2 regions of the Blastococcus colisei genome follow, and region 1 is predicted to be linked to the other one. Evidence: riboswitches for the same ligand, from Rfam matches in the RefSeq annotation. Region 1 holds a riboswitch; the other holds the start of a gene.
What was found. A riboswitch is a leader RNA that binds a small molecule or an ion and turns the genes downstream of it on or off. The one in region 1 is predicted to bind cyclic di-AMP.
Positions count from the first base shown of each region.

Region 2: it holds a riboswitch for cyclic di-AMP, as region 1 does, so the genes downstream of both, FHU33_RS07665 (C40 family peptidase) here and FHU33_RS10090 (aggregation-promoting factor C-terminal-like domain-containing protein) in region 1, are expected to answer to the same signal.

Region 1 is NZ_VFQE01000001.1:2,103,452-2,108,604, forward strand. It holds gene FHU33_RS10075 (sensor histidine kinase) at 1-1,402, opposite strand, end outside; gene FHU33_RS10080 (response regulator) at 1,399-2,076, opposite strand; gene FHU33_RS24940 (hypothetical protein) at 2,196-2,759, opposite strand; cyclic di-AMP (ydaO/yuaA leader) riboswitch at 3,084-3,228, shown strand; gene FHU33_RS10090 (aggregation-promoting factor C-terminal-like domain-containing protein) at 3,443-4,246, shown strand; gene FHU33_RS10095 (glycoside hydrolase family 3 N-terminal domain-containing protein) at 4,362-5,153, opposite strand, start outside.
Region 2 is NZ_VFQE01000001.1:1,617,523-1,622,675, forward strand. It holds gene FHU33_RS07640 (DUF433 domain-containing protein) at 1-124, shown strand, start outside; gene FHU33_RS07645 (DUF5615 family PIN-like protein) at 121-450, shown strand; gene FHU33_RS07650 (DUF2231 domain-containing protein) at 539-901, shown strand; gene FHU33_RS07655 (Rieske (2Fe-2S) protein) at 932-1,477, shown strand; gene FHU33_RS07660 (hemerythrin domain-containing protein) at 1,474-1,956, shown strand; gene FHU33_RS07665 (C40 family peptidase) at 2,011-2,535, opposite strand; cyclic di-AMP (ydaO/yuaA leader) riboswitch at 2,551-2,710, opposite strand; gene FHU33_RS07670 (hypothetical protein) at 3,052-3,351, shown strand; gene FHU33_RS07675 (hypothetical protein) at 3,419-3,715, opposite strand; gene FHU33_RS07680 (hypothetical protein) at 3,829-4,458, shown strand; gene FHU33_RS24890 (hypothetical protein) at 4,540-4,677, shown strand; gene FHU33_RS07685 (hypothetical protein) at 4,724-4,945, shown strand; gene FHU33_RS07690 (D-2-hydroxyacid dehydrogenase family protein) at 5,027-5,153, shown strand, end outside.

The DNA.
Region 1 (5,153 bases):
TGCCTCCCATCATCTGTACGTGCCGGGTCACGAGGGCCAGGCCCAGGCCGCTGCCCTCGGTGCTGGCCCGGGTGCTGCGGCTGCCGCGGGCGAACCGTTCGAAGATGACGGCCCGCTCCTCGTCGGGCACGCCGGGGCCGCCGTCGTCCACGGTGATGCACACGACGTCGCACCCCCGTTCCACGGTCACCGAGGTCAGCCCGCCACCGTGCTTGTCGGCGTTGTCGATCAGGTTGCTGATCACCCGTTCCAGGCGCCTCTTGTCGGCCAGGACGACGGCGTCGGAGGCCTCGTCTTCGATGGTCAGCCGCGCCGGCGGGACGCTGCCGGTGGCGCTGCGCCGCGACAGTGCCTCCTGCACCAGTGCGGCGAGCCGCACCTCCTCCAGGGAGAGGTCCTGGCTGCCGACGTCGGCCCGGGAGATCTCCAACAGGTCGGCGACCAGCCGTTCGAAGTGGTGCACCTCCGATCGCAGGAGGGCCAGGCCTTCCCTGCCGTCCTCGGGAAGCCGGTCCTCGTACGCCTCCACGAGCGCCATCGCGTTGAGCATCGTGGTGAGCGGGCTGCGGAGCTCGTGGCTGACGTCGGCGGCGAATCGGGCATCGCTGCGTACCCGGCGCTCGAGGGCCGCGGCCGTGGCGTTGAAGGACTCCGCGATCGGCACCAGCGCCGGGTCGTCGCGCGGATCGATGCGGGCGCCGAGATCGCCGGCGGCGATCGCCGCTGCAGCCGTGGAGAGGCGGGTCAGCGGGCGCAGGGTGGGTCGGGTGGCCCACCACCCCACGAACAGCGACACCGGGACGACCGCGACGGCGGCCAGTGCCAGGACCAGTCCGAGGATCCGGTAGGTGTTGTCCAGCTCCTGCAGCGGGAAGACCTCGAAGTAGGCGTCGTCGAGGCCGGCCAGGGGGATGCCGATGGCCAGCATGGCCTCGCCATCGACGGTGATCCGCTGCCGCGACGGCTCACCGGCCAGGACGGCGTCCCGGAGTTCGCGGGGGAGGTCGTCGCGGCCGATGCGCAGCGAGGTGGTGCTCCACTCGCCGTCGTCGACGAGCAGCGACGTGGACCCCGTCTCCCGGGGCAGCTGGGAGAGCAGCTGGGCGGTCGACAAGCCGGACGTGGCCAGTCCCCGCTGGACCTGCGTCACGTTGGCGACGGTCTGGCCGAGGGTGGTCCGCTCGCGCTGGACGAGCAGGTACTGCGACACCGACAGCCAGACGCCCACGACGAGCACCAGGGTGAGCGCGGCCGCCACGCCGGTGAAGGCCAGCGTGGCCCGGCTGCGCAGCGTTCGCGGGCCGTGGAGCGCCCACCGGCGCGCGGTCCCGCCGGGCCCGCCGTCCTCGCGCGCCCCGTCCCCGTCGACCGGCGCGCGGGCGCCGGCCCGAGCGGTGCTCACTCGGGGAGGCGGTAGCCCATGCCGCGCACGGTCAGCACCACCATGGGGTCCGCCGGGTCGGCCTCGATCTTCTTGCGCAGCCGGCGGACGTGCACGTCCACCAGCCGGGAATCCCCGAAGTAGTCGTAGCCCCACACACGCTCCAGGAGCTCCTCCCGGCTGAAGACCCGCCCGCGTTCGGCCGCCAGCTCGCCCAGGAGCTTGAACTCGGTCTTGGTCAGCTGCACCGGCACGCCGGCCCGGGTGACCGTGCCGTCCTGCGGGGCGATCTCGACCTCCCCGATGGAGATGCGGGGCCGGGGCTCGCTGCCCCGCGTCCGGCGAGAGAGCGCCCGGATGCGTGCGGACAGCTCCTTGGCGACGAAGGGCTTGGTGATGTAGTCGTCGGCGCCGGCCTCGAGTCCGGCCACCACGTCGTGACTGTCGGCGCGCGCGGTCACCATGATCACCGGGGTGTTGGACATCCGGCGGATCTCCCGGCACACCTCGAAGCCGTCCATCCCCGGGAGCATGAGGTCCAGGAGGACGACGTCGAAGGAGCGGTCGGCGAGCAGCCGGAGCCCGGCCTCGCCCGACGCCGCCTCGGCCACCTCCAGACCCTCGCGATGCAGGGTCATCTGCACGACCCGGCGGATGCGGACGTCGTCCTCGATGATCAGCACGGAGCGGGCCACGTCGTCCAGTCTGCCCCCGAGGGCATGGTCGCCGACCATCGTCGTGCCGCGCGGCCGGCGGAGCCGCCACGGGAGCCGGTGGCCACACCGTGGAGCTCCGCCGTCCGGTCGCCGCCCCGTCAGCCCTGGTCGACCTCCTCGAGCACCTCCACGCTGTCGGCCATGACGTAGCGCTCGTCCTCGTACTCCTCGAAGAGCGCGTCCTCGAGGTCGACGCCCATCTCCTCCTCGACGTCGGTGACCGTGAAGCTCTCCATCACGGTGCCGCTCACCTCCACCGTGGTCTCCGGGGTCAACTCGGTGGGCGTCTCGGTGGCGCCGACGACCAGCAACGCCTCGACGGCGGTGTCGTCGGTCCCGGCGATGGTGAACGCGCTCGTGGTCAGCACCTCGTTGACGTCGGCGGAGAGGACGACCTGCTCGCCGACGTAGGAGTCGTACTCCCCGAAGAAGTCGCTGTCGTAGGCGCCGTCGTAGGGCTCGACGACGTCCTCGGCCGCCGCGTCGTCCTCGGCCGCCGCGTCGTCCTCGGCGATGGTGTCGTCCTCCACGACGTCCTCCACGTCGGCGCCCGCCTCGCCGCCGGCGGTGTCGCCGCACGCCGTGAGGCTGAGCGCGGAGGCGGCGAAGAGGGCCGCCGCGGCCTTCCGGGTGGTGGTGGTTCGGATGAGGGTCGATCGCATGTGGGTGTCCTTTCCTGGCCGGCCCGGCCGATTCCGGGCGCTTCGGTCAGACCTCCCGTGCCCCGGCCGCGGACGGCTGATCGGCGGTGAGTCGGGTCGTCACCGGGGTGACACACAGCCGCCCCGATGCACCCCCCGGGTGTGACGGAACGATGACCGCTACCGCCGGCGGGAACCGGCGGGCGGTGCGGAGGCGAGATGCATCACGCCCCTGATCCCGGCTCCGGGATTGTCACGGCCCGATAACGACGGCTACCGTGACGCGGTCCGGTCGGAACGTTCCCGCCCCATCCGGGGAGGCCGTGCCGGACGCCGCCGAGTCGCCCGAGGCCGAGACCGAGTCGCGGGCGAGCCGGGGACCCACCGCAGTACTGGGGTGAATCCTGCTCCGAGCTCCGCTCGGGGCGGGTAGGGCGCCTTCTGAGCCCGAATCCGTCAGCTAACTCGGTAGGCGGCCACGGAACAGTTCGAAGAAACGGAGAGCCGCAGCACGCCGCGCCCCTGGGTGCGCCGTGCACGCAGCAGTCGACACGCACCGTCAGGCGGAACCGTCCCGCGCTGACCGGTGATCCGCTGGGCGCCCAGCCCGCGGTGCTGCCCCCTCGACCCACAGCGGTGGATCGCCTGCGCCCCCGAGCGCCGGCCGGTCCGCCCCGCCCTGTCATCCGGAGCACTCGCACCTCATGAACCTGCGCACCCTCACGTCCTCGCACGCCCGGGCCACCCGTCGTGGACACCGCCCTCCCCTCGCCGGCCGCCGTCCGGCGATGTACCTCGCGACGGCCGCCGCCGGCGCGGTCCTGGTCGGTGTGGTCACCGCCGGGGAACCGGCCGCCGATGCCGCGCAGATGGAGTCGGTCAGCGTCGCCGAGCAGCTCGGCCTCCACGCCGAGGCGGCCCCGGTGGCCGAGGACCAGCTCCTCGCTCCGCTGGAGCAGCTCGCCGCCAGCCGCAGCGAGCGCGACGCCGAGCGTGCCGCGGCGGCGGCGGTGCAGGCCGCCGCCGACCAGGCCGAGGCCGACCGCCTCGCTGCCGAGGAGGCCGCACGGATCGCCGCCGAAGAGGCCGCCCGGATCGCCGCCGAGGAGGCCGCCCGCGTGGCTGCCGAGGAGGCCGCCCGCGTGGAGGCGGCTCGCGCCGCCGAGGCCGCCGCCGCGGCAGCGCGTCCGGGTCAGGGCACGTCCGCGCCCGTCGCTCCGGCCGGCTCCTACAAGGACTACGCCATGGGCAAGGTCGGCAGCGCGAGCGAGTTCAGCTGCCTGGAGAGCCTCTGGGGCAAGGAGAGCGGCTGGAACCCGAACGCGCAGAACCCCACCAGCACCGCCTACGGCATCGCCCAGTTCCTCGACTCGACGTGGGCCGGCACCGGGATCGCCAAGACCTCCGACGGCTACCGCCAGATCGACGCCGGACTCATCTACATCGAGAACCGGTTCGGCTCCCCCTGCGGCGCGTGGGAGCACTCGCAGAACAAGGGCTGGTACTGATCACCTGCTCGAAGTGACCGCTCCAGGGGTGTTGTCCGTGCTTCCGGGATCCGGCGGGACTCCGGAAGCACCGACAGCACCCCTGAAGCCCGGGTAACGGCCCTGCCCGGCTGCATCAGCCGGGCAGGAGGCCCGCCTCCTCCTTGGCGACGAGGGCGGTGCGCACGGCGGCGTCCACGGTCGTGGCGAACGCCGGGTCCGTGCGCTCGCGGTCGAGGACGGCGTCGATCATCTCCGGCACGAGGGCTCCGTCCACGGTGAGCACCAGGGTGCCGCCGGCGGCCAGGAACCGGACGGCGCGTTCGCCGGGCGGGAGGTCGCGGACGGCGAGGGCGTTGCTGAGGTCGTCGGAGATGACCACGCCGTCGAAGCCGAGCCGCTCCCGGAGCAGGTCGGTGACGACGACCGGTGAGAAGGCGGCCTGGTCGGCCGGGTCGATCCTCGGATAGGTCGCCGACGAGACCATCACGAACGGGTCGGCGGGGGAGCGGGCCAGGTCGCCGAAGAGGGCCACCTGGGCGTCGTCGGCGCCGGTGACCGGATCGGTCACGTCGGCGGTGGTGTCGGTGTTGTCCGAGACCAGCCCGAGGCCCGGGAAGTGCTTGAGGGTCGCGGTCACCCCGGCCTGTGCCAGGCCGTCGAGGACCGTGCCCACAGCGGCCGCGACGGTCTCGGCGGTGTTGCCGTACTGGCGGTCGTAGTAGCCGATGGGCTCGTTGGCCGCCTCGGTGCCGGCCGGGACGACGTCGGCGACGGGCGCCAGGTTCAGGTTCACCCCGGCGTCGTGCAGGGCCGTTCCCATGCTCACGGCGAGGGCGGCCAGCTCGGCCGGCGGCAGGGCGCCCTGGGCCACGGCGGAGGGCAGCCGCTCGAAACCCGGTCCCTTGAGCGACTGGACCGCCCCGCC
Region 2 (5,153 bases), 490 kb from region 1:
CGCCTACTACGCCGATCACCCCGAGGAGATCGATTCCCGCATCGCGACGAACCAGCGCACGGCCGACGAGCGGGAGGCGTCCTGGCGGCGCCAGCAGGAGATCCTCTCCGGCCGTTCCCGGTGAGGCTGCTGCTCGACGAGATGTACCCGGGCCGGCTGGCCGAGCAGCTGCGAGACGGTGGCCATGACGTGGTCGCGGTCGTCGAGCTGCCCGAGCTGGTCGGTCAGCCGGATGCCGAGGTGGCAGGGCGGGCGCGCGCGGAGGATCGCGTCGTCGTCACCGAGAACGTCGTCGACTACGCCCCGCTGGATGCGACCGCACACGCCGGTCTGTTGCTCGTCAACGCCCGTCGCTGGCCGCGTACGCGGGCAGGTCTTCCCCGGCTTCGGGCCGCGCTCGCCACCTGGCTCGAGACGCAGAACGACCAGGGCGCCGTCGATTGGCTCTGAGCGGTGACGGATCGGCCGAGCACGTCACATCGTTTCGATGCGCGTCACCCGGGCAGTGGCCCCAAATGGATCACCAGGAGACGAGCCGGTGAGCGTCCGGAGCGGGCTCGGACGGGCCGTCCGGACCGTCGAGCGATGGCAGCTGCTCGACGCCCCCAGCTACCAGATCGAGCACGGCATCTCGCTGACCTTCCTGCTCACCGGCCGCCACGCCCGCCGCCTCCAGGACCTGCTGCACGGCGTCTGGTTCGGCCACCCGATCCACCCCGCACTGGTCACCGTGCCGATCGGGGCGTGGGGCGCGGCCCTCGTGCTCGACGGCCTCGACGCCACCGGCCGCGGCGGCCCCGGTGCCGGCCAGGCCGCCCGCACGGTCGTCAAGCTCGGGGTCGGGGGAGCGGTCGCGTCGGCCGCCACCGGCCTCACCGACTGGCAGCACGCGCACGAATAGGGCCGCCGGGTCGGCCTCGTGCACGGCGCCATGAACGGCACCGCCCTCGCGCTCTACACCTGGTCGCTCAGCGACCGGAAGCTCGGACGCGCCGCCCGCGCCCGCGCCAGCGCCGCCGCCGGCTACGCCATCACCCTGGCCAGCGCCTACCTCGGCGGCGTGCTCTCCTACCGCTACCGGCTCGACACCGACCACTCCGACCGCAGCAACGAACCCCGCCGCTTCGTCCCCGTCGCCGACGAGTCCGAGCTCGTCGACGGGCAGCCGGTCGGCGTCGACGTCGACGGCGTGCCCCTGGTGCTCGTCGCCACCGACGGCGCGGTGCGCGCTGTCGGTGGCCGCTGTCCGCACATGGGCGGCCCGCTGGGGGAGGGGTGGCTGCACCGCGGGGAGCTGGTCTGCCCGTGGCACGGCTCGCGCTTCCACCTCGACACCGGCGAGCCCGCACAGGGACCGTCCACCGCCCCGCTGCCCTGCTACGAGACGCGGACCCGCGACGGCCGGGTCGAGGTGCGCCGCCGGGCGCGCTGGCGCACACCCACCGCGATCACGTCCGTCGAGGAGGCATCGCGATGAAGGCCGACGAGGTGCTGATCGCCCACCACGACATGCTGCGGGGACTGCTCCGCGACCTCACCCGGACCACCGACGCGGAGACCGGCCGGAGGGAGGAGCTCCGCGACCGGCTCCTGCGCGAACTGGAGATCCACACCCAGATCGAGGACGAGCTGTTCTACCCGGCCGTCCGCGACGTCTCCCCGTTGCTGTCGCTCGCCCATGCCGAGCACCGGCAGATCGACGACCAGCTGGCCACCGTCATGCGGACCGCCCCCGACGACCCCGAGTTCGTTCCCGAGGTCCGCATGCTCGAGTCGACCCTCCGCCACCACACCATGGAGGAAGAGGAGCGGATGTTCCCGCAGGCGCAGGCCCTCGGCGCTGACCGCCTCGAGGAGCTCGGAAGCCAGCTGCAGGAACGGCAGCGGGAGCTGGCCCGCTCCGGTGCCATGCGGCTGATCATCCGGCTCAAGCGCGCGACGCTCCGCCTCGTGTAGGACGTCGGTGCCCCGGCCGCACGCGGACGACCGGGGCACCGCGCAGAGACCAGGTCAGACGACGCGGCGAGCGGTGTTGTAGCCCCACATCGAGTCGACCGGCACGACCGAGACCGGGTTCCCGTAGGTCGAGGAGTGCACCATCTGCCCGTTGCCGATGTACATGCCGACGTGGCCGACCGGGTCGTAGAAGAAGATCAGGTCACCGGGCTGCAGGTTCGCCCGGTCCACGTAGACCCCCGCCGTCGACTGCGCCCGCGAGGTCCGCGGGATGGACACGCCGGCCGCCTGGTACGCCGAGTAGGTGAGCCCCGAGCAGTCGTAGGCGTCCGGGCCGGTGCCGCCCCACGCGTACGGCTTGCCCTGCTGGGCCAGCGCCGTGTCGACGGCGACCTGTGCGGCGTGGGTCGGCGCCGCCACCGGGGCGGCAGCCACCGGCGCCGATGCGGCGACGGTGGGGGTGCCCGCGTCCGCCGAGGCGGTGAGGGGAGTGAGCGCGAGCCCCGCGCCCGTGAAGAGGGCGAGCGCCGCCCCGCGGAAGGAGCGGCGGGTGATCGTGGACGTGCGGATGGTCGTCATGGACGACGGGTTCTCCTGTTCTCCATCAACCGCCTACCGAGTTAGCTGACGGGTTCGGGCGGGGAGATCGCCCGGCGCGACCGGCGGGGCCGGTCGCGCTTCACCCCAAGGACTGCGGTGGGTCCCCGGTCCGGGCGCCGGATGGATCCGGTGCCCGGTTCGGCGGTGCCCGGACGGGTGTCACCAGTGCGGTGACGACGGGGCCTCGGCCGGACGGCGACGACGCTAGGTCCGTCATCGAGACGTCACAAAGCGACGGAATCGCGACGACGCGGCCGGGAGCGGTCGTCGCCCGGGGAGACCTCGATGCGCAACTCGCGAACCGACCTCCGTCGACGCGACGGGCCTTGACGGCCGGCGGCGGCATTCGACACGGAACGCGATCGACCGCTTACTTCCGCCGCGGCGGCGTGGCGGCACACACCGTCGTCGATCACGTGCCCGATGGCCGCCGTGCGTCGATCGGATGACGGGCGCGTCGACCGTCGTCCTCCGGGCGTGCTCCGGTGGCCGACGATGACCATGGTCGTGCGCTACGACGACGGGCGGGTGGATAGCTTCGGGGCCACCGCCCGATCGAGTGCGAAGGGCACGTCCACGGTTGGTCGGCCGTTCCTCGGGGCACCGGGGACAGCAGTCAACAACGAGGAGGCGAACATGGCAGGCATGATCAGGAAGCTCATCGCGTCCGGTGTCGCGGCGAAGGTCATCCAGGAGGCCAAGAAGCCGCACAACCAGGCGAAGATCAAGAAGTTCATCTCGGATTTCCAGAACAAGAACAACAAGGGTGGCAACCGCCGCACCCGCGGCTACTGACCCCGCACGCACGACAGCGCCCCCTCACCGGATCCCGGGTGAGGGGGCGCTGCCGTGCCGGCGGTGGTCAGGGGCGGGGGTTGGTTCGGGTCCAGCCGCGCTCGTCCCGGCGGGCACCCAGCCCCGCCCGGCATCGGCGGCACACGTCCGCGACCTCTTCCGCGTGCCGACCCGACTCCGGTTGGACATCCGCCCAGCTGACGTGCGGGAAGCGGGCCAGCCGCGACCTGCTCAGCGAGAGCCCGCAGACCGTCTCGTTGCGCCCGCGCTCCCAGGCGTGCACCTCACCGGCGGGGTAACGGATGCTGTCGTCCGGGTCCCGCCACTGATTCCCGGCCGCGACCGCCGCATTGCGCACTGCCATGCTGGCCCCCTACCCCGATGGTGGGAGCCCGAGTCCGTCGGCAGCCATCGGGCAGGGCTGACCCGGCAAGGCCCCGGCAGTGTCGGCACGGGGCCGGCATTAGCGTGCCGGGAGTGAAGACGCAGGAGGAGCGCTGGCAGGAGCGGCTCGCCCTGCCCGTCCTCGTCGCCGCGCTCGCGTCGATCCCGGCCATGTTCCTCACCGTCGCGGAGGGCACGCTCCGGACCGCGGGACACGTCGTCGACATCGTCAGCGGCGCGGTCCTCGTCGCCGAGACCGTCATCCTGCTGGTCGTCGCCGGGAACAAGCGCGCCTGGATCCGCGGCCACCTCGGGCTGATCGCGCTCACCCTCGCGGTGATCGTCGCCGTCGTGTTCGCTCTCGGCCCGGCGCAGATCCTGCGGCTGGTCCGCACGGTGGGTGCGCTGCGCATCCTTCGCGCGGGACGCATCGTCAAGGCAGCCCGCAGCGTGAGCGACCGCATGGGTTTCACCGGCCGGCTCGCCCACATCGCCGCCGCCGGTGCCGGACTGCTCGTCGCGGTGTTCGTCGGTGTCGTCCTGGCCGACCCCACGTCCCGCTCCCGCGACCTGCTGACCGCCGTCCTCGGCGACATCGGCACCCCGGTCATCGTCGCGCTGTCCGCGGTGGCCGGACTCGTGCTCGGCGTCGCCACCTACCTGCTGGCCCGCGACCCGGGCAGCGGCCCGGACTCGGAGAACGACGTCCCCCGACGGGCCTGATCCGTGCATGACGCTCGCGTGACGACCCGGGCCGCCGAGGCTTGGGCATGCGCCCGAACGGGCACCGGGCACTGCATGGGAATGCTCAGCAAGATCGCCAAGACAGGCATGGCCAAGAAGGTCGTGGACGAGGCCCGCAAGCCGCAGAACCAGCGCAAGATCAAGGACGCCCTGTCCAGCTTCACCGACAAGCGCAAGGGCGGCACCGAGCGGCACTGACCAGCCGGCCGCAGGACACCGATCGACCCGCGGGAGAAGTGCTCCGATGAGCGAAGGCTCGATGACCGGCCGCCCTTACGGCGGCGCGAACGATCCGACGAAGGACGACGGGCTTCCCGGCGAAGTGCCGGAGGACGACGAGGTCAGGGCTGCGCCGGAGCAGTCGCCACGCGCGGCGAAGGGCGGGATGTCCGACGAGGGCGGCGGCGTGCCCGGCAGCGGTACGTCGCCCAACTCGTCCGGCCCGCCGAACACCGGCAATCTCTAGACGTGGCACACGACGGCCCGCACGCATCTGGCGTGCGGGCCGTCGGTACCTCATGACCGGTATCTGTAGTAGACCGTGGGCGTGCACCGCATCGCCGTCCTCGACGACTACCAGTCCGTCGCCGCCGACTTCTCCGACTGGTCGCGGCTCCCGGAGCCGGCCGAGGTCGTGGAGTTCCACGACTGGGTCGGCGACCCCGATGCGCTGG